4 regions of the Listeria sp. LM90SB2 genome follow, and region 2 is predicted to be linked to each of the others. Evidence: riboswitches for the same ligand, from Rfam matches in the RefSeq annotation. Region 2 holds a riboswitch; each other region holds the start of a gene.
The links. Region 2 has a riboswitch for S-adenosylmethionine ahead of GL301_RS00740 (ABC transporter substrate-binding protein). Riboswitches for the same ligand answer to the same signal wherever they lie in the genome.

Region 1 (4,734 bases), 180 kb from region 2:
ATGTTTGTAATATCATCAACTTGTTTATAGACACTTTCGATATCGGCGACAAGATAAATAGCCCCTATCACTTGGCCTTTATTTTTGATGGAGGATACGTTCACCCAAACGCGGTTATTTTTATTCGATTCGTCTTTATAGATTTTGTCCTCAGAAGTCGTTCCAAGTGATAATGTTCGTTTTACAAGTGGATCGTTGCTTTTTTGTCCAACAATTCCTTGGTTATTTAAATTAGATGTGCCGAGAATTTTCCCCTTGTCATCTACAATTCTTACTTCGATTAAATTGCTACTTGCGCGAGAATAATCGACTAAGAGTTCTCTAATATCATTTTGTAACTTGACGGAGTTGTCGCTATTTTTAATAATTTCTTCTCTAGCGTTATAATCTAAAAGCGTAATACTATTCGTAATAGAATCTTGAAAATTTTTCTCCAGTTGCCCTTCCAGCTCACGTACAAAATACGCGCCGATTACTTGCATTGCAACGATAATTAGTAGCAAATACATAATAACTAACTTAAATTGTACGGACTGAAAAAATCTCATTTTATGCATAAGTCTTTCTACTCCTATTCGGGGTAATATATTTAAATTAGTATACCATATGTTATGGTGTAGACGTATTGTTTTTCCTGTTAATTGGGTCGATTTATTTATAAAAATAGTACCTAAGTAAGCGAAAATACCCAAAAAAAGTGGTCACCGAATTTTTTTCACTTCGGCGACCACTTCTTGTTATTTATTCTTGTTCTGGATTGCGTAAATAATAGCCAACTCCACGTCTAGTTACTAACCATGCTGGGTGACTTGGGTTATCTTCAATTTTCTCACGTAAACGACGAACGGTAACATCCACCGTACGAACATCGCCGAAGTAGTCATAGCCCCAAACGGTTTGAAGTAAATGTTCACGTGTCATGACTTGTCCCATATGTTTTGCTAAATAATGTAGTAATTCGAATTCACGATGTGTTAGTTCGATTGTTTCTCCACGTTTAGAAGCCACATATGCATCCGGATGAATAATCAAAGAACCAATTTCTAGTTCGCTGTTTTCTTCTTCCTCGGCTGCATTTGAGCTGACTTGGCTGTGACGGCGCAAATTGGCTTTCACTCGAGCAATTAACTCGCGATTACTAAATGGTTTCGTTACGTAGTCATCTGCACCAAGTTCTAGTCCGATAACTTTGTCAATCTCTGAATCTTTCGCTGTTACCATAATTATTGGCATATCATATTTTTTACGTACTTCACGACATACCTCAATACCATCACGACCTGGAAGCATAATATCCAGTAAAATTAAATCTGGCTGAACTTCTTCTACAAGTTCTAACGCTTCATCGCCATCATAGGCGCAATATACATCAAAGCCTTCTTTATTTAGATTAAACTTAACTATATCCGCAATCGGTTTTTCGTCATCTACTACAAGAATTTTCTTTTCTGCCATTTTTTTACAGTCCTCTCATTCCTGGATTTCGCCGGCTTTAACCGGGACAGATACTTTTTATTTAATGCATAAAAATCTCACTAAACATTTTAAATTCTGGCCTGCCTTCATAAAACAACATGCTAAGAATAGACTTACTAACCAATTATAACACATCCCATTAATTATCTGAATTATTACAAGCGATTTTCTCTTAAAATTGGATAAATTGGCTACTGCTGTGTAACTTTATCGAACAAATGCAATTTGGAAACTCGCGTTACTGCTTCTTCCAAGCGCTCTTCATCCATTAAAAGACCTACGCGGACGTAACCTTCACCAAACTCCCCAAAGCCACTACCATCCGCAACGGCAACACTGACCTCTTCTAGCAGATAATCAGCAAATTCGCTACTTGTAAAATTTTCCGGGACTGGCATCCAAGCAAAGAACGAACCCGCCGGCGCAACTGCCTCCCAACCAATTTTCTTACAAGCAGAAATAAAGGCATCCCTGCGACTTTCATAACGAGCGGTTAATTCACCCACACAAGTCTGATCTCCTGTTAAAGCTTCGATTGCAGCATCTTGAATCCCTGGAAAAAGACTTACATACATATGATCTTGAATAAGATTAATAGCTTCAATAACTTCGCTGTTCCCAACTGCAAAACCAACGCGCCAGCCAGCCATATTATATGTTTTCGAAAGTGTATAAAGTTCAATTCCAACTTCTTTTGCACCGTTTGTTTCTAAAAAACTAATTGGTTTTTTACCGTCAAAGCCAATACCTCCATATGCGAAATCGTGCGCAACAACGATATTATGATTCTTGGCAAAAGCGACTGTTTCTTCAAAGAAATCTGCCGTAGCCACAGCGCCAGTTGGATTATTAGGATAATTTAAATACATTAATTCAGCTTTTTCAGCTATGTCTTCTGGAATTTTAGTGAAATCTGGTAAAAAATTATTTGCGGCAATAAGCGGCATTTTTTCAAATTGAACTTCACCTAACACTACTCCTGACAAATAATCAGGATAGCCCGGATCAGGTAAAAGCATCGTATCACCTGGATCCATCAAACACATCGGCAGCTCCACTAAACCTGTTTTTGTCCCAAACAAAATAGCTACTTCCGTGTTTGGATCAATTGTTACATTATATTCACGCGCGTAAAAATCCGCAGCGGCTTGTTTTAGTTCGTGTTTTCCTCGAAATAAAGAATATTTGTGGTTAAGTGGTTTTTCTGAAGCTGTTTTCATTGCTTCCACAATATGTTTGGGTGTTGGCTGGTCTGGGTTTCCTTGTCCTAAATTAATGACATCATGCCCTTCTGCCACCTTTTTTCCAACTTTTTCAACAAGGCTAGAGAAAAACTGATCTGGTAAATTTTGCAAGCGTTTGGAAATTTTCATTTTACACCCGTCCTTTTCAAGTTTCATTGATTAAAATAGTAAAGTTTTCTGAAGTATTTGTCCAGTATGATTTTTTTAAAACTTAAAAAAGCATTGACAAATTAAGGTAATGTGCGTATATTTTTAACTAACAGGTTTTTCTAAAATATTTTCTCTTATCGAGAGCGGCAGAGGGACTGGCCCGATGAAGCCCGGCAACCTAACTTTATTTAAGCGTAAAGTGAAGGTGCTAATTCCAGCAAAATGGTGTATTCCATTTTGGTAGATAAGAGGAGCTGGATATGTTCGACTTTCCACTTCTCTATTCTAAATAGAGAAGTTTTTTATTGTTTTCATGAATAAATCTGGATAATCACACAACATACTAGGGAGGAAAAAAGATGAGAAAATTAACAAAAGGGTTAGGAATTTTACTTGCATCAAGTCTTGTTTTAGGATTAGCAGCATGTGGAGGAGGCAGTGACGACAAAGCCTTAAGCACAGAAAAAATTACAATTGGAACAACAGCAGGACCTCACCAACAAATCGCTGAAGAAGTTCAAAAATTAGCGAAAAAAGACGGTCTTGAAATCAAAATCAAAACATTTGATGATTATAACACGCCAAATACAGCTTTAAATGATGGTGATTTGGATGCGAATAACTACCAAACAATTCCATTTTTAGAGCAACAAAAGAAAGATAAAGGCTACAAATTAGACGTTGCTTTTAAAACAGTAGCATTCCCAATGGGCATTTACTCCAACGATATTAAAGACTTGAAAAATCTTAAAAAAGGCGACAAAATTGCCGTTCCAAATGATCCAAGTAACGAATACCGTGGTTTAAAACTGTTTGAAGATGCTGGCGTTATTAAATTAAAAGATGGTGTGGAAGAAAAAGCAACGAAAAAAGACATTGCTGAAAACCCGCTTGACCTTGAAATCGTTGAACTTGAAGCTTCTCAAATACCTGCACAATTAGATGAAGTTGCAGCCGCAGCTATCAATACTAACTTTGCAATGGGCGCTGGACTTTCTATTAATAAAGATGCCATTTACCACGAACCTACAAAAGACAATCCATATCCAAACGTTTTCGTTGTTCGTAGTGCCAACAAAGACGATGAAGTCGTAAAAACATTAGAAAAATATTACCATTCAGATGAAGTAAAAGCATTTATTGAAAAAGAATTTAATGGGTCTGTAGTACCTGCATTCTAGGGAGTTGTTTTATTTTGATCGAATTACATCAAGTTTCAAAATCATTTAACGTAAATGGAAAAACCGTAGAAGCCGTCAAAAATGTTTCTATTACAGTAGAAAAAGGAGAAATTTTCGGTGTCGTTGGTTACAGTGGCGCCGGGAAAAGTACCCTTGTTCGTTGCATCAACCTGCTTGAACGTCCAGATGCCGGCCAAGTTGTGATTGATGGGAAGAACTTATCTACCCTATCAAGCAAAGAACTTCGTGTCGCTCGCCGGAAAATCGGCATGATTTTCCAAGGATATAACCTACTAAAAACCGCAACTGTCTATGATAACATTGCCAAACCATTAAAATTAGAAGGCGTTTCAAAAGACGAAATCGAGACGCGCGTAAATAAATACTTGTCAATTGTTGGCTTAGAGGATAAACGAAACAACTATCCAAGCCAACTTTCTGGCGGTCAAAAACAGCGTGTGGCGATTGCTCGTGCTCTTGCGCATGAGCCAGAAATTCTCTTAAGCGATGAAGCAACAAGCGCCTTGGACCCTGAAACAACAGAAGCAATTTTGCAACTGTTACTTAAAATTAATGCGGAACTCGGCATTACGATTTTCTTAATTACACATGAACTTGATGTCATTCAACGTATTTGTGACCGGGTTGCTGTAATGGAAAATGGTCATTTAGTGGAACAAGGT
Region 2 (4,734 bases):
GTATTTACCGCGAACGTAGTCAAGTGTGCGTTTTTGCCATTCGGAGTAACCCTCAGAGGAATCGATACACAGAATATCTGCGCCAGCTTCAACTAGAGCGGGAACACGTTCTTCGTAGTCGCGCGTGTTAATACCAGCTCCAACAACGTAACGTTTGGAGGAATCAAGTAGTTCTAATTTATTTTCTTTATTAGAGTCATAGTCTTTGCGGAATACCATATGGACTAGGTGCTCGTTATCGTCTACAAGTGGTAGGGCATTTAATTTGTTGTCCCAAATAATGTTGTTAGCTTCTTTTAAAGTGGTCGATTTGTTAGCAGTAACTAATTTTTCGAAAGGAGTCATGAAATCTGCTACTTTTTCATCAGGGCTCATGCGCGTTACGCGGTAGTCGCGACTTGTCACGATTCCAAGTAATTTACCGTGCGCTGTGCCGTCTTCTGTAACTGCTACTGTAGAATGACCCGTTTTTTCTTTTAAATTAAGGATGTCTTGAAGTGTTTTGTCAGGGCTGATGTTGGAATCACTAATAACGAAACCAGCTTTATGATTTTTCACGCGAGAAACCATTGCAGCTTCACTTTCGATGGACTGGGAGCCGAAGATGAATGATACGCCACCTTCTGTCGCAAGCGCAATCCCCATATTATCATCAGAAACAGCTTGCATAATTGCGGAAACAAGCGGAATGTTCATTGTGATAGCAGATTCTTCCCCTTTTTTAAATTTTACGATTGGTGTTTTTAAGCTAACATTTGTTGGAACACATTCAGCGGATGAGTAGCCTGGGACAAGTAAAAATTCACTAAATGTGCGGGACGGTTCTTCAAAATAAAATGCCATTATTTCCACTCCTTCTTCTATTTTTAAATGAATTTATAAAATATCTTTATTATTTCAATAACTGGATGGAAAGTCAATGATTGGGGGAGCTTTTTCGGACGTTTTCTTTTGGGGGAAGAGTGGAATAGATGAAAGGTAGAGAAACTTTGGCGAAGGAGGTAATCAGATGGACGAAGAAACATTGCTAGAACGTGGCTACCGGAAGTATCGCGGGGCGGAGGTAGATATTTATTTTAATACAAATATTTGCGAGCATTCGGGTAATTGTGTAAAAGGTAACGCAGAACTTTTTAATTTGGATAGAAAACCATGGATTATGCCGGATAATGTATCGAAAGAAGAAGCGAAACGGGTGATTCATACTTGCCCGAGTGGAGCGCTTCAATATATCGAAAAATAGGAGGATATCAGATGGAATATAAAAACGGTGAAAATAGAATTTATGCGGTAAATGATGAAGGAGTCGAGGTTGGTGAAGTGACTTTTGTGCCAACTGGGGAAGATATGTTTATTATTGACCATACAGGCGTTGATGATGCGGCTCGAGGTCAGGGAATAGCGCAAGAACTTGTGAAACGTGCGGTCGAAAAAGCGAAAACAGAAGGAAAGAAAATTGTTCCGCTTTGTCCGTTTGCGAAAGCAGAATTTGCTAAGAAGCCGGAATATCAAGAAGTACAAGCTGCAAAATAAGAAGTGTAGACTAGGTTTTATGCCTAGTCTATTTTTATAAAAAATTTTAGAATTCCGGTTTTCTCTTCTTGACATCTGCTTTGTTTCAGTGTATCTTTAATTCACAGTAAACTTATAGGAATAATAGTATTACGTTTTCTTATCAAGAGCGGTGGAGGGAATCGGCCCAGTGAAGCCCAGCAGCGGAGCGCAAGTTCTATGCTAATTCCGATCAGAAGTAATATTCTGGCAGATAAGTAGTAGCTTTTAATGAGGCGCTTCGATTCTGACCAAAAAACAGAGGAAGCGTTATTTTTTAGCGCTTAAAGAGGGGAGTTTTTGTTAGATGAAGAAATTTTTATTAGTAGCGGTTATCTCGGTTTTTGCCTTGGTGTTAACGGCTTGCGGAGGCTCTGGCGCTAGTTCAGACAAAGCAAATGGTTCAGGCAAAGCGAAAGACGGCGGCTCTCTAATTATCGGCGTTACTGGGGATCCAGAAGTTATCAATCCGAACTACGCTTCTGACCGTGTAACATTAACGATTCAACAAGCTGTTTACGCACCGCTATTTTGGGAAGTTGACGGGAAACCGGCACTTGCAAAAAGCTTAGATATTTCAGATGACAACTTAACTTACACTGTGAAACTAAAAGATGGTTTAACTTGGCACGACGGCAAACCTTTAACTGCAGACGATGTAGTATTTACTGTAAATTCTATTTTAGATACAAAACAAAACAGCCCGAACCGCGGCAACTTTGTTTTTGACGATAAACCTGTAAAAGTAGAAGCAGTAGACGACACAACGGTGAAATTCACTTTACCAACTGTTGCTCCAGCCTTTGAAAATACAATTAAAACTTTCTTCCCAATTCCAAAACACATTTTTGAAGGGGTAGAAAACATCGAGAAAAGTGATAAAAACAAAAATCCAATCGGCTCAGGTCCGTACAAATTTGTTGAATACAAAACAGGCGAATATGTTTCCCTAGAACGATTCAACGACTATTTTGACGGCAAACCAAAATTGGATAAAGTTACTTTCCGAATCACAAAAGACCAAAACGCTGCTAATTTAGCACTGCAAAATGGCGAAATCAACCTAAAATCCATTCAACCTTCTGATAGAAACAAAGTAGAAAAAGCGAGCGCGGTAAACATTATCACTTACCCGGAAAATCGCTTAAGCTATGCAACATTCAACGAAAACCAACCAGCACTTAAATCAAAAGAACTTCGCCAAGCCCTTTCTTATGCGCTTGATCGTGAAGAAATCATTGATGCTGCATACGGTTCAGATGAATACGCAAAACCAGCTTCCTCGTTCCTAACAGAAAACACAAAATATTTCACGGATAAAGTAGAAACATACGACCAAGACATTGCCAAAGCGAAAAAATTAGTAAAAGAAAGTGGTTTTGATACAAGTCAAAAACTAACTGTTTACTATTTAAACAACAGTAAATCACAAGAAAGTATCGCGCTTTACTTGCAACAACAATACAAAGAAATCGGCGTGACACTTGACTTGAAACCAACAGATCCAAATGCACTAAGCAACATCACACTTGACCGCAAAAACGCAGACTACTCTATCGCACTAAATGGTTATATCATGGGGAACGATCCTGATGCGTATAAATCCCTATACCTAAGCGATGCGCCATATAACTATTCGAACTACCACAACAAAGATCTAGATGCACTTTGGGAAAAAGGTGCTGTAACTGCAGACGATAAAGAACGTCAAGAAATCTATGAAAAAATCCAAAACACCATTGCTGATGACGCTGTAATTTATCCAATTTCTTATGATAATGCAGTGCTAGCTCTTGATAGCCGTTACGGTGGTCAAAAAGCTGCCACACCACAACCAGTAACCATGTTCCGTGATCTTTCTAAACTATATTTAACGGAATAATAATTAAAAATCATTCGTAAAAAATCTGGCCTGCCATGCTTGTTTTTGGCAGGTTCAGGTTTTTACTTGTCATTTTTAGTGTTTTAGATAGGAGATAAATTATGCTAAAAACAATCATAAAACGCGTATTGCAAATTATTCCGATGCTATTTATTATCTCGATTATTTCGTTTGCACTTATAAAATTAGCGCCCGGGGATCCCGTGAATTCTTTTGTTACGCCTGATATGAATCCTGACGATGTGGAACGAATTAGACAAAGTTTAGGACTTGATCAACCAATTTATGTGCAGTACTTTATTTGGCTTGGAAACTTGTTGCAAGGAAATCTTGGTTATTCGATTGTGAATAGCCAGCCAGTTTTGCAACAAATTTTAGAGAGAATTCCGGCGACACTTGGTTTGGTGGGAACTTCGCTTGTTCTGACGCTATTATTATCGATTCCACTTGGTTTAGTTGCGGCGAATTACGAAAATACGTGGATTGATAAAGTATTAAACGGGATTTCATATATTGGGATTTCGATTCCGATTTTTTGGTTTGGGATGATTTTAATAGATGTATTTTCGATTCAGCTAGGTTGGCTTCCAAGTCTAGGGATGCGAACGATTGGGGTCGACTCTTTTTGGGATATGGCGGAGCATGCGATTTTACCAGTTATAACGCTGACTTTCCAAGGGTGTGCGGCATATTATCGTTACGTACGCTCGAATACCATCAACCAATTAAAAGAAGAATATGTTTTGTTTGGTTATGCGAAAGGTCTATCCAAAGTGCAAATTATGGGGCATCATGTCTTGAAAAATTCCTTGCTACCAGTTATAACACTACTTGGGATGTCACTTCCGCAAGTCATTACAGGCGCTTTTATTACCGAAAGTATTTTTTCATGGCCGGGCATGGGCTCGCTTGGAATTAACGCGATTTTCCAATTAGATTATCCAGTTATTATGGCGATTACGCTATTTTCAGCGCTGTTATTAATTATCGGAAACTTGCTGGCCGATTTAGCTTATATGATTGTCGATCCGCGGATTAGGGAAATGGGGTGAGGAGTTCATGATGCGATTAGATTTTTCGAAAAAAACAATGCAAGATTTCGAGCGGGATGCAGAAGTTGTTCACGCAACACGAGAGCGTAGTTTTTGGCGTTTTATGCTTGCTGACCGCCGAGCTGTTTTTGCGACGAGTGTGCTAATACTTATTACGGTGGCTTGTATTTTCGCGTTCCTTTCGCCTTATGACCCTAATGCTCTTTCCGTTCAGGACAAACTGATGCCGCCAAATTCGTCGCACTGGTT
Region 3 (4,734 bases), 1.3 Mb from region 2:
ACCGGGGGATTACGATGTCACACTTAACTCGACAGATGCAGGTGGCAATAAATCTGACCCAATCACCGTAACAGTTACCGTACGTGATACAACACCACCAGTTATTACAGCAGATACAACTATCACTTACGAAAAAGGAACCACGAAAACTGCAGCTGCCTTTTTAACGGATGTAAATGCAACAACGAATGACGGCTCAGCAGTAACTTCTAACTTCAACCCAAATAGTTTGAAGCAAGTAGGGACTTATCAAGTGACGTTAAGCGCTATTGATGAAAATGGGAACTATGCTTTGCCAGTCAAGGTAACTGTTATTGTGCAAGATACGCAAAAACCTGTAATATCATCTAGTGCCACAAGCATTACGTATGAACGCGGCGAAAAGAAACAAGAAACAGGATTCTTCCTAGATTTAGCTATTAAAACGGATGACGGCACACCAGTTACAAGTGATTTTGATACAGCGGTAAATCTGGATACAGCGGGAAGTTATACTGTGACGCTAAACGCAGAAGACGAAAGTGGCAATAAAGCAGATCCAGTCACTATTACCGTCATTGTCGCTGATACAGAAAAACCAATTATCACAGCAGATACAACGATAACCTACGCAAAAGGAACAACCAAAACTGCTGCTCAATTTTTAACAGATATCCACGCAACGACGAATGATGGATCAACCATCACGAGCAATTTTGACCCAACTGTCCTTACGCAAGAAGGAACTTACAAAGTCGTATTAAATGCAAAAGATGATAGCAACAACGAAGCAGATCCAGTAACTGTTACTATCACCGTGGTAGATACAAAAGGACCGATTATCAATGCATTAAATACAATCACCTATGAAAGAACTATCAATAAAAACGAAGCGGATTTTTTAGCAGATATTGAAGCAACTACAGATGATGGCTCTACAATAACAACGGATTTTAATAGTAAAGATCTTGATACGGTTGGTACCTACACAGTCACATTAAATGCAGAGGATGCAAGTGGCAATAAAGCAACGCCCGTAAAAGTGACAATGAAAGTAGAAGATAACATTCCTCCCATCATCACAGCTGACCAATCAATCACTTACGAAAGAGGCATTACAAAAACAGAGCAAGCATTCTACACCGATATTAATGCCGCAACAAGTGACAACAGCGCAATCAGCTCTGATTTTTCGAAAATCGATTTAACAAAAACAGGAAATTATGAAGTCTTACTCCAAGCAACGGATCAAAGTGGAAACAAAGCATTGCCACTTAAAATTAATGTGCTAGTTCAAGATACTATCGCTCCGGTTATAAAAACAACCAGCCGAGAAATAACAAACGAGCGTGGTGTACCAATGACCGAACAACAACTACTTGCAAGAATTGGCGCCAATACAGATGACGGTTCCAAAATAACCACCGATTATAACCCTGCAATTGTTAACACATCAGGGGATTATCTAGTTCATCTGTATGCTGTTGATGCCGCAGGGAACCAAGCCACACCTGTAGAAATTACTATTCATGTAAAGGATACTACCGCGCCAATCATTACGGCAGATAAGAAAATTAGTTATCCTGTTGGAACAGATAAAACGGTAACGGAATTTTTACAAGACATTCATGCTACAACGGACGATGGTTCTAAAATCACGACAGATTTCGATCCAAATATGTTGAAAACAAAAGGAACATATACTATCCACTTAAATGCAGTAGATGCAGACGGGAATAAAGCTAAGACAATCGATGTAAGCCTCACAGTAGAAGAGAAAGTGACGCCGCCGACACCACCGACACCAGATGATGGTGGAAATAATACGAATAACGGCAGCAATGGGACAAATGATAGAAACGCCAATATAACGGTAAATCCTACCAAGCAAAATACTACCGCTACAAATGAAAGCATCCCAGCATTAGGTGATACAACATCAACTATTCCAGTTATCGTAGGTATGTTCCTTTTAGCCACTTCACTTGTTCTTATTAGACGCAAATAAAAAAAGCTAGCGACAAACATGTCGCTAGCTTTTTAGGCTGTTTTAGCTTTTTTCTTTTGTTTAGGTTTTTTTGACTTTCTGGAAATAAAACGAACGAGGCTAATAATAAGAGATACAACATATTCACCGAATGAACCGATGAATATGGCAATAGCTATTTCTGTTTGGGACATCCCGCCGCCGTAAAAACTAATGAAAAATACCACACCACTTGCAATTAGTCCCATAGTTGCTAGGAAATATTTAAACCAATATAAACGAAAAACAAAATCAAATAAACATAAAACTGCTAAAAATCCAAGAAAAATAATCAAGGATAGTGGAATTAAACTCATAGTTACAATCTCCTTTAGTTAAGTAAAACATCTTTTTTATCCATCTATCATACCACAGGTTACAAATAATGATAAGTGAAAAAATAATGAACGCTAATTTTCAGCTAATTTTAGCGGATAGATGACTGTTTTATCATAACACAAAACCGAATTATTATTGCATCTGGCACCAGTTTATGGTATTCTATCTTAGAATTAAAATTTATCTCTTATCCAGAGCGGTAGAGGGACTGACCCTTTGAAGCCCAGCAACCTACACATATAAGTGAAAGGTGCTAATCTGTTGCAGGAGTATTATCTTCTGAACGATGAGAGCAAAGGTATAATTATAGCCTTTCTCTATTCGTGCGCGTTTTGTGCAAAATAGAGAGAGGCTTTTTATATGAGACGTATTTGGAGAGAATTGAAGGAGGAAAATAAATTGGCTAAGAACCGTCATCTATTTACATCAGAATCGGTTTCTGATGGACATCCAGATAAAATTGCAGATCAAATATCTGATGCAATTTTAGATGCAATTATTTCAAAAGATCCGGACGCACGTGTCGCTTGTGAGACTACTGTGACAACGGGTTTAGTATTAGTAGCAGGTGAGATTACCACCTCTGTTTATGTGGATATTCCTAAAATCGTGCGTGATACAATTAAAGAAATCGGCTATACACGTGCAAAATATGGTTTCGATGCAGAAACGTGTGCCGTTTTAACAGCGATTGATGAACAATCCCCAGATATTGCGCAAGGAGTCGACGAAGCACTAGAATCAAGAAGTGGTAAGGAAATCGATGCGGCTATTGAAGCAATCGGAGCGGGAGACCAAGGATTAATGTTCGGTTTTGCAACAGATGAAACAGAAGAATTAATGCCACTGCCAATCTTTTTAGCACATGGCTTAGCACGTAAGTTAACAGAATTACGTAAAACAAATAAATTAGACTACTTGCGTCCCGATGCGAAAACACAAGTAACGGTGGAATACGATGAATTTAATCAACCAGTTCGGATTGATACAATTGTTGTTTCGACGCAACATCATCCGGACATTACGCAAGAGCAAATCGCAAAAGACTTGCACACGTACCTTTTCCCAGAAGTGATTGATGCCTCTTTCTTAGATGAAGATACGAAATACTTTATTAATCCAACTGGTCGCTTTGTTATTGGTGGTCCTCTTGGCGATGCGGGCTTAACTGGGCGTAAAATTATCGTGGATACATACGGTGGTTATGCGCGTCACGGCGGGGGAGCGTTCTCCGGTAAAGATCCGACCAAAGTTGACCGATCGGGCGCTTATGCTGCAAGGTATGTAGCTAAAAATATCGTTGCTGCAGGACTTGCTAAAAAAGTAGAAGTACAAGTCGCGTATGCTATCGGAGTTGCTCGTCCAGTTTCCATTTCGATTGACACATATGGAACAAGTGACTATTCAGAACAAGAATTAATTGATGGCGTTAATGAGCTATTTGATTTACGCCCAGCTGGGATAATTCATATGCTTGATTTGCGTCGCCCAATTTATCGTCAAACAGCTGCATTTGGTCATTTTGGCCGTAGCGATCTTGATTTACCTTGGGAAAGAACCGATAAAGCAGAAGCCTTAAAAAAATTAATCGTAAAATAAGCTTAACCGAACATTTCTTGTAAGGAATGTTCGGTTTTTTTCTTTCCTAAACAGTGCAAAGAAAGTCTAGTTATGATATGATAGACGTTGTGAAAAAAAGATAAAATGATTATCTATATAGAGGAGAAATGTTACCATGTGTGGATTTGTAGGATGCGTACATGACCGCATTACAGAAATTACTGGCGCTGATAAAGAAACCTTTAGACAAATGAACAGTATGATTACGCACCGTGGGCCAGATGATGAAGGATACTTCACAGATGATCACGTGCAGTTTGGTTTCCGCCGTTTAAGTATTATTGATGTAGAAAACGGTCATCAACCGTTAACGTATGAAAATGAACGTTACTGGATTATTTTTAATGGAGAAGTTTATAACTATGTGGAACTCCGTGAGCAATTAGTTGCTGAAGGAATGACATTTGAAACCGAAAGTGATACCGAAGTAATTATCGCTACATATGCGAAATACAAAGAAAAAACAGCAGAACGTCTTCGTGGGATGTTTGGTTTCGTTATTTGGGATAAACAAGAAGAACTTGTTTACGGCGCACGCGACCCATTTGGCATTAAACCATTTTTCTATGCAGAAGAAGATGGCAAATTGTTCATGGGTTCTGAAAAGAAATCCATTCTACATGCTTTAAAAGAAAAAGAATTGGATGAAGTTTCATTACAAAACTATATGACTTACCAATTCGTTCCAGAACCAGATTCCTTAACTAAAAATGTAAAACGTTTAGAACCAGGACATCAGTTCACGAAGAAAATTGGTCAACCAATGGAAA
Region 4 (4,734 bases), 520 kb from region 2:
TATTGTTGTAAATACGGCCGTGCTTTGTACACTTCGAATGAAAGATGATGCTGGTAAAGTCATTGCGATGATTTTCATTATTTTCATCTTTGCATTCTTAGGATTTGAGCACGTTATCGCCAACTTCTCCTCTTTCTCATTAGCATTTTTCGCTTCTGGTGGAACACTTGCTGCAATGACAGCGGGCAATGTGACCGTCAATTTAGTACTTGCTTTACTTGGGAATTTTGTGGGTGGAGGCCTTGTTATCGGACTCGGCTATGCTTGGCTTAACCGAACGAAATCAATTTATAAAGACTAATTAAAGGAGACCCCGGAAATTTTCCGAGGTCTCTTTTTTATATACTTTTAACAGGTAAATTACTTAAAAATGACCGAATGAGCGGTTCGAATTTCGGCACTTCTTTTTCAACTAGAAAAGCGTCATGACCGTATTCGGAGGCCACTTCATGATAAGTAACCGGCACATCCCATTCTTTTAAAAGCTCGTAACCGCGGCGCAAATCATGAATTCGGAAAAGTTGATCTGTCGTGATGCCAATGAGCAAATACGGAATTTTAATTTTCGCAAAGGCAGGCAAATCGTCTTTCGCGGGAGCAGTAACATCGAATAAATCAATTGCCTTTGTTAAATATAAGTAGCTATTCGCGTCAAATCGCTCGACAAAAGTATCCCCTTGATATTGCAAATACGATTCAATTTGAAAATGCTCTTTTGAGAAAGCGGCAGGAGAAGACTCGGCGACAGTGAAACGTTCAAAGCGTTTCGAGAAAAGTTCGCTCGTCCGGTAAGTCATCATCCCAACCATTCGCGCAGTAGCAAGTCCGCCCTCAGGTTGACCAACATAGTTGCCCCCATTAAAGTCAGGGTCGTTCAAAATCGCCATGCGCATAATCAAGTTGTAACCAATCGCATCAGGCCCAGCAGCAAGCGGGGAGGCGATATTGATAATGCTATCCGTGATATCGGCATAATCAATCGCCCATTCCGTCGCCTGCATACCACCCATCGATCCGCCAATCACTGAAACAATTCGCGTAACCCCAAGTTGCTCCAAAAGTTCACGCTGCACTTTAATAATATCTTTAATCGAAAAACCTGGAAACTGTAAGCGGAAAGGCTCGCCAGTTTTTGGATTAATCGAAGAAGGTCCAGTCGTGCCACTACAACCACCAAATACATTGGTGCAAACCAGAAAATATTTGTCTGTATCAATCGTTTTCCCCGGACCAATATAATCATCCCACCAACCAGGAGCGTCACTCTCAAAATGTTTCGCCGCATGTGCCGTCCCAGTAAGGGCGTGTTCTAATAAAATGCAATTATCGCGTGAGGCGGAAAGTGTCCCGTATGTTTCATAGCCGACTAAAACAGGGCTTAATGTTTCTCCATTTTCAAGCAGAAGAGGACTTTTTTGAAATAGTTCTTTTTGTTGTAAGGTCACTTCTCTTCACTTCCTCCTAAATTTGCTCTAATGCTTTCGTTAAATCTTGGATAATATCATCGGCATTTTCGATTCCGATAGATAGGCGAATGGACTCTGGTTTCACGCCAGCTGTTAATTGTTGTTCTTCGCTTAGTTGTTGATGGGTTGTGGAAGCTGGGTGGATGATAAGCGATTTTGCATCACCAACATTCGCTAAATGCGAGAATAATTCCACGGATTCAATCACTTTTTTACCAGCCTCGTAGCCACCTTTAACCCCAAATGTGAAAATGGAGCCAGGTCCTTTTGGTAAATATTTTTGGGCTAATTCGTGGTATTTGTTGTCGCTCAAACCTGGATAATTTACCCAAGCTACTTTTGGATGGTCATTTAAGAAATTGGCAACTTGTTTCGCATTTTTCACGTGTTGCTCAAGGCGTAAGGATAGTGTTTCTAGGCCTAAAATGAGTAAGAAGGCGTTGAACGGAGAAAGTGCTGCGCCAGTATCACGAAGGAGTGAGACGCGTAGTTTGGTAATATAAGCCGCCGCGCCAACGTCATTTGTATAAGACAAGCCGTTGTAGCTATCATCTGGTACCACTAGCTTTGGAAATTTGCCATTTGCCCAGTTAAATTTACCTGAGTCAATAACCGCACCACCAATTGCAACCCCGTGACCACCAATGAATTTTGTTGCCGAGTAAACGACGATATCTGCGCCAAAATCAAACGGGCGATTCAAATAAGCGGTCGCGAATGTGTTGTCAACGATGAGCGGGATATCGGATGCGTGCGCAATTTCTGCTACTTTTTCGATATCGACAATATTAATATCAGGATTCCCAATTGTTTCTATAAAAACAGCTTTCGTATTATCTTTAATCGCTTTTTCAAAATTTTCAGGTTCATTAGGGTCAACAAACGTTACGTCAATCCCAAAAGTTTTAAACGTATGGGAAAATAGCGTGTGCGTTCCGCCATAGAGTGTTGCGGCTGCGACGATATGATCTCCGGAACCCGCAATATTTAAAATAGAGTAAGTAATAGCAGCCATCCCAGAAGCAGTTGCAACCGCACCAATACCGCCTTCAAGTAGCGTTAACCGTTCTTCTAAAACAGCTGTAGTCGGATTCATAATTCGTGTATAAATATTTCCAGTTTCTTGTAAACCAAATAAGGCTGCGGCATGTTCCGGGCTATCAAATGTGTATGACGTCGTTTGATAAATTGGTACGGCTCTAGAATGCGTATCTCCGTCCGGTGTGTGTCCGCCGTGTACTTGAATTGTTTCGAATTTATACTCATTACTCATAAAATCCACTCCTCTTTAATATGTATTTATCAGTAATTTCCATCAAAAAACCTCCCTAGCAGTATATAAGCCGCCAGAGAGGATAGAGTTTCCTAAACTTGGATTTCCGACTTATCTTTCAGAATATACTGCTGGAATTAGCACCGTGAAAATAAATTCCGGTTGCTAAGGCTTCAAAGGGCCAGTCCCTCCACCTTTCGTGATAAGAAAATACTATTAAATTAAGTTATATATTACGCTGGATGCCATCAATTGTCAACTATGTGCTGAAAAAGTCTAAAATTAGTACTTTTTGTGTTGAATTTGTGACAACGATGTTTTTTTGCCAGAATAATTTTTTTTAAAAGGTTTTAAATCCATTTTTTAGGCTATTATAGTTAAGACTAATTATATTTCATTAAAAATGGGGTTGAATTAGAAAAAACAAAGGGGAGTTGAAATAAAAAATGAAGACTTTTACACGAATTCTTGTTTTATTAGCGGGGATTGCAATGATTATACTAGGGGTTTGGTTCTTATTCCATCCAGGAATTTCATTATTAACCTCGACATTAATGTTTGGTTTCTTATTACTGATTTCTGGTATTTTCCACACAATCTCTTACTTTTCAGACAGAAAATCACAAAATGTTTCTGGCTGGGTACTAGCTGACGGGATTTTATCCATCTTACTAGGTTTCTTGCTATTATTTAATGAATTTGACGGAACTTTAACACTCGTATTACTTTTCGGTATGTGGGTATTATTTGCTGGTATTATGCGTACAATTGGCGCATTCACTGCCAAACAAAACAACGTACAAGGCTGGGGCTGGATTTTAACAATCGGTATTATCGGCATTATTGTTGGTTTTATCGCTCTATTCAATCCAGTTGTTTCCGCAATTGGTATCGTCCTTGTCGTTGCGATTTTCTTCATCGTTCAAGGTATCGGCGCAATCGCAACATTCTTCTTTATTGGTAAAAATAGTTAATAAAAAAGAAGCTATCTTAGTTTGATAGCTTCTTTTTATTATGCATATTTTTACGAAATACAATTAGAAAAAAGTATTCATTTTACACTCATATGTAAGGTTCGTGATTTTCTTTTAGTTTTTGCTTATGAATCTCGAAATTATTAACACGCCAAGGTTTTGGCGAAAGCGCAATAATGCCATCTTCTTCTAGCTTTCGCAGGTTAGTTGCAACGTAAGCTCGAGCTAAATTTAGATAATTTCCCAAGATTTTTTGGGTGAAATAATAGGGAATCAAACAAGAACCATCCGACTCGATTCTTCCAAATCTCTCCCCACAAGCAATTAATCCTGCTAAAACTTTCTCGCTAGAAGGGAGATTAACGTAACCTTCCCGTTCTAACATAGGTGTAACCATACTTTGCATAAGTGCATTCATCTGCCAAAAAACATCTGGTGAACTTAAGAATTTATTAAGAACATATTTACGTTCAAATTGATAAACACTCACTTCACTTATCGTTGTGTAATTTACTGGTGATTTTGCACCACCAAGTAGTGTAAGCGGCCCGATACATTCTTGTTTACCTAAGAAGTTAATAATGCTATCTTCTTTACAAGTATTTTTACTCATAGAAACGACACCATCTTCAATGATGTAGAAATAATCAGTTTCCGCACCTTCAGCTAAAATCTGTTGGTTGCGCCTAAAGCGAATTCTTTTATATGGAAGAACTGCTTCACTAGAATCTTTTAATAAATTGAGTAAATCTACGTTGTAAAAGCTATTTTCCTCATTCAGTAATGACATATACCGAGTCCCCTTTTCTCAGTGTTAATCATTATCATTATATAGGAGAAGACTCAAAATGTGTATTAATGGGACTTAGGATGCTCGAAGTAATTTGGCTTTAATCAAACGATCACGAATGAGAATCCCTAATAACGCCGCAAAAACCGCTTTGATAATGCCTGGAATAATGAAAGGTACCATGCCTGTTAAAAAGGCGGTCGGCCAGTCAAGTCCAGTGCTAACTTTAAG

Region 1: another riboswitch for S-adenosylmethionine. It lies ahead of GL301_RS01560 (MetQ/NlpA family ABC transporter substrate-binding protein); the one in region 2 lies ahead of GL301_RS00740 (ABC transporter substrate-binding protein).
Region 3: another riboswitch for S-adenosylmethionine. It lies ahead of metK (methionine adenosyltransferase); the one in region 2 lies ahead of GL301_RS00740 (ABC transporter substrate-binding protein).
Region 4: another riboswitch for S-adenosylmethionine. It lies ahead of GL301_RS03155 (O-acetylhomoserine aminocarboxypropyltransferase/cysteine synthase family protein); the one in region 2 lies ahead of GL301_RS00740 (ABC transporter substrate-binding protein).

What each region holds. Positions count from the first base shown of each region.
Region 1 covers NZ_CP046449.1:319,974-324,707, reverse strand. Annotated here, with positions in the region: gene walK (cell wall metabolism sensor histidine kinase WalK) at 1-557, opposite strand, end outside; gene yycF (response regulator YycF) at 742-1,455, opposite strand; gene GL301_RS01565 (pyridoxal phosphate-dependent aminotransferase) at 1,668-2,849, opposite strand; SAM riboswitch class I at 3,002-3,121, shown strand; gene GL301_RS01560 (MetQ/NlpA family ABC transporter substrate-binding protein) at 3,230-4,051, shown strand; gene GL301_RS01555 (methionine ABC transporter ATP-binding protein) at 4,066-4,734, shown strand, end outside.
Region 2 covers NZ_CP046449.1:143,112-147,845, forward strand. Annotated here, with positions in the region: gene GL301_RS00725 (IMP dehydrogenase) at 1-843, opposite strand, end outside; gene GL301_RS00730 ((4Fe-4S)-binding protein) at 1,010-1,243, shown strand; gene GL301_RS00735 (GNAT family N-acetyltransferase) at 1,255-1,533, shown strand; SAM riboswitch class I at 1,670-1,772, shown strand; gene GL301_RS00740 (ABC transporter substrate-binding protein) at 1,859-3,433, shown strand; gene GL301_RS00745 (ABC transporter permease) at 3,535-4,485, shown strand; gene GL301_RS00750 (ABC transporter permease) at 4,496-4,734, shown strand, end outside.
Region 3 covers NZ_CP046449.1:1,712,344-1,717,077, reverse strand. Annotated here, with positions in the region: gene lapB (surface-anchored adhesin LapB) at 1-1,987, shown strand, start outside; gene GL301_RS08445 (hypothetical protein) at 2,020-2,322, opposite strand; SAM riboswitch class I at 2,529-2,637, shown strand; gene metK (methionine adenosyltransferase) at 2,744-3,943, shown strand; gene asnB (asparagine synthase (glutamine-hydrolyzing)) at 4,080-4,734, shown strand, end outside.
Region 4 covers NZ_CP046449.1:658,374-663,107, forward strand. Annotated here, with positions in the region: gene GL301_RS03145 (formate/nitrite transporter family protein) at 1-301, shown strand, start outside; gene metX (homoserine O-acetyltransferase MetX) at 339-1,445, opposite strand; gene GL301_RS03155 (O-acetylhomoserine aminocarboxypropyltransferase/cysteine synthase family protein) at 1,462-2,739, opposite strand; SAM riboswitch class I at 2,848-2,948, opposite strand; gene GL301_RS03160 (HdeD family acid-resistance protein) at 3,186-3,713, shown strand; gene GL301_RS03165 (Crp/Fnr family transcriptional regulator) at 3,802-4,503, opposite strand; gene GL301_RS03170 (biotin transporter BioY) at 4,579-4,734, opposite strand, start outside.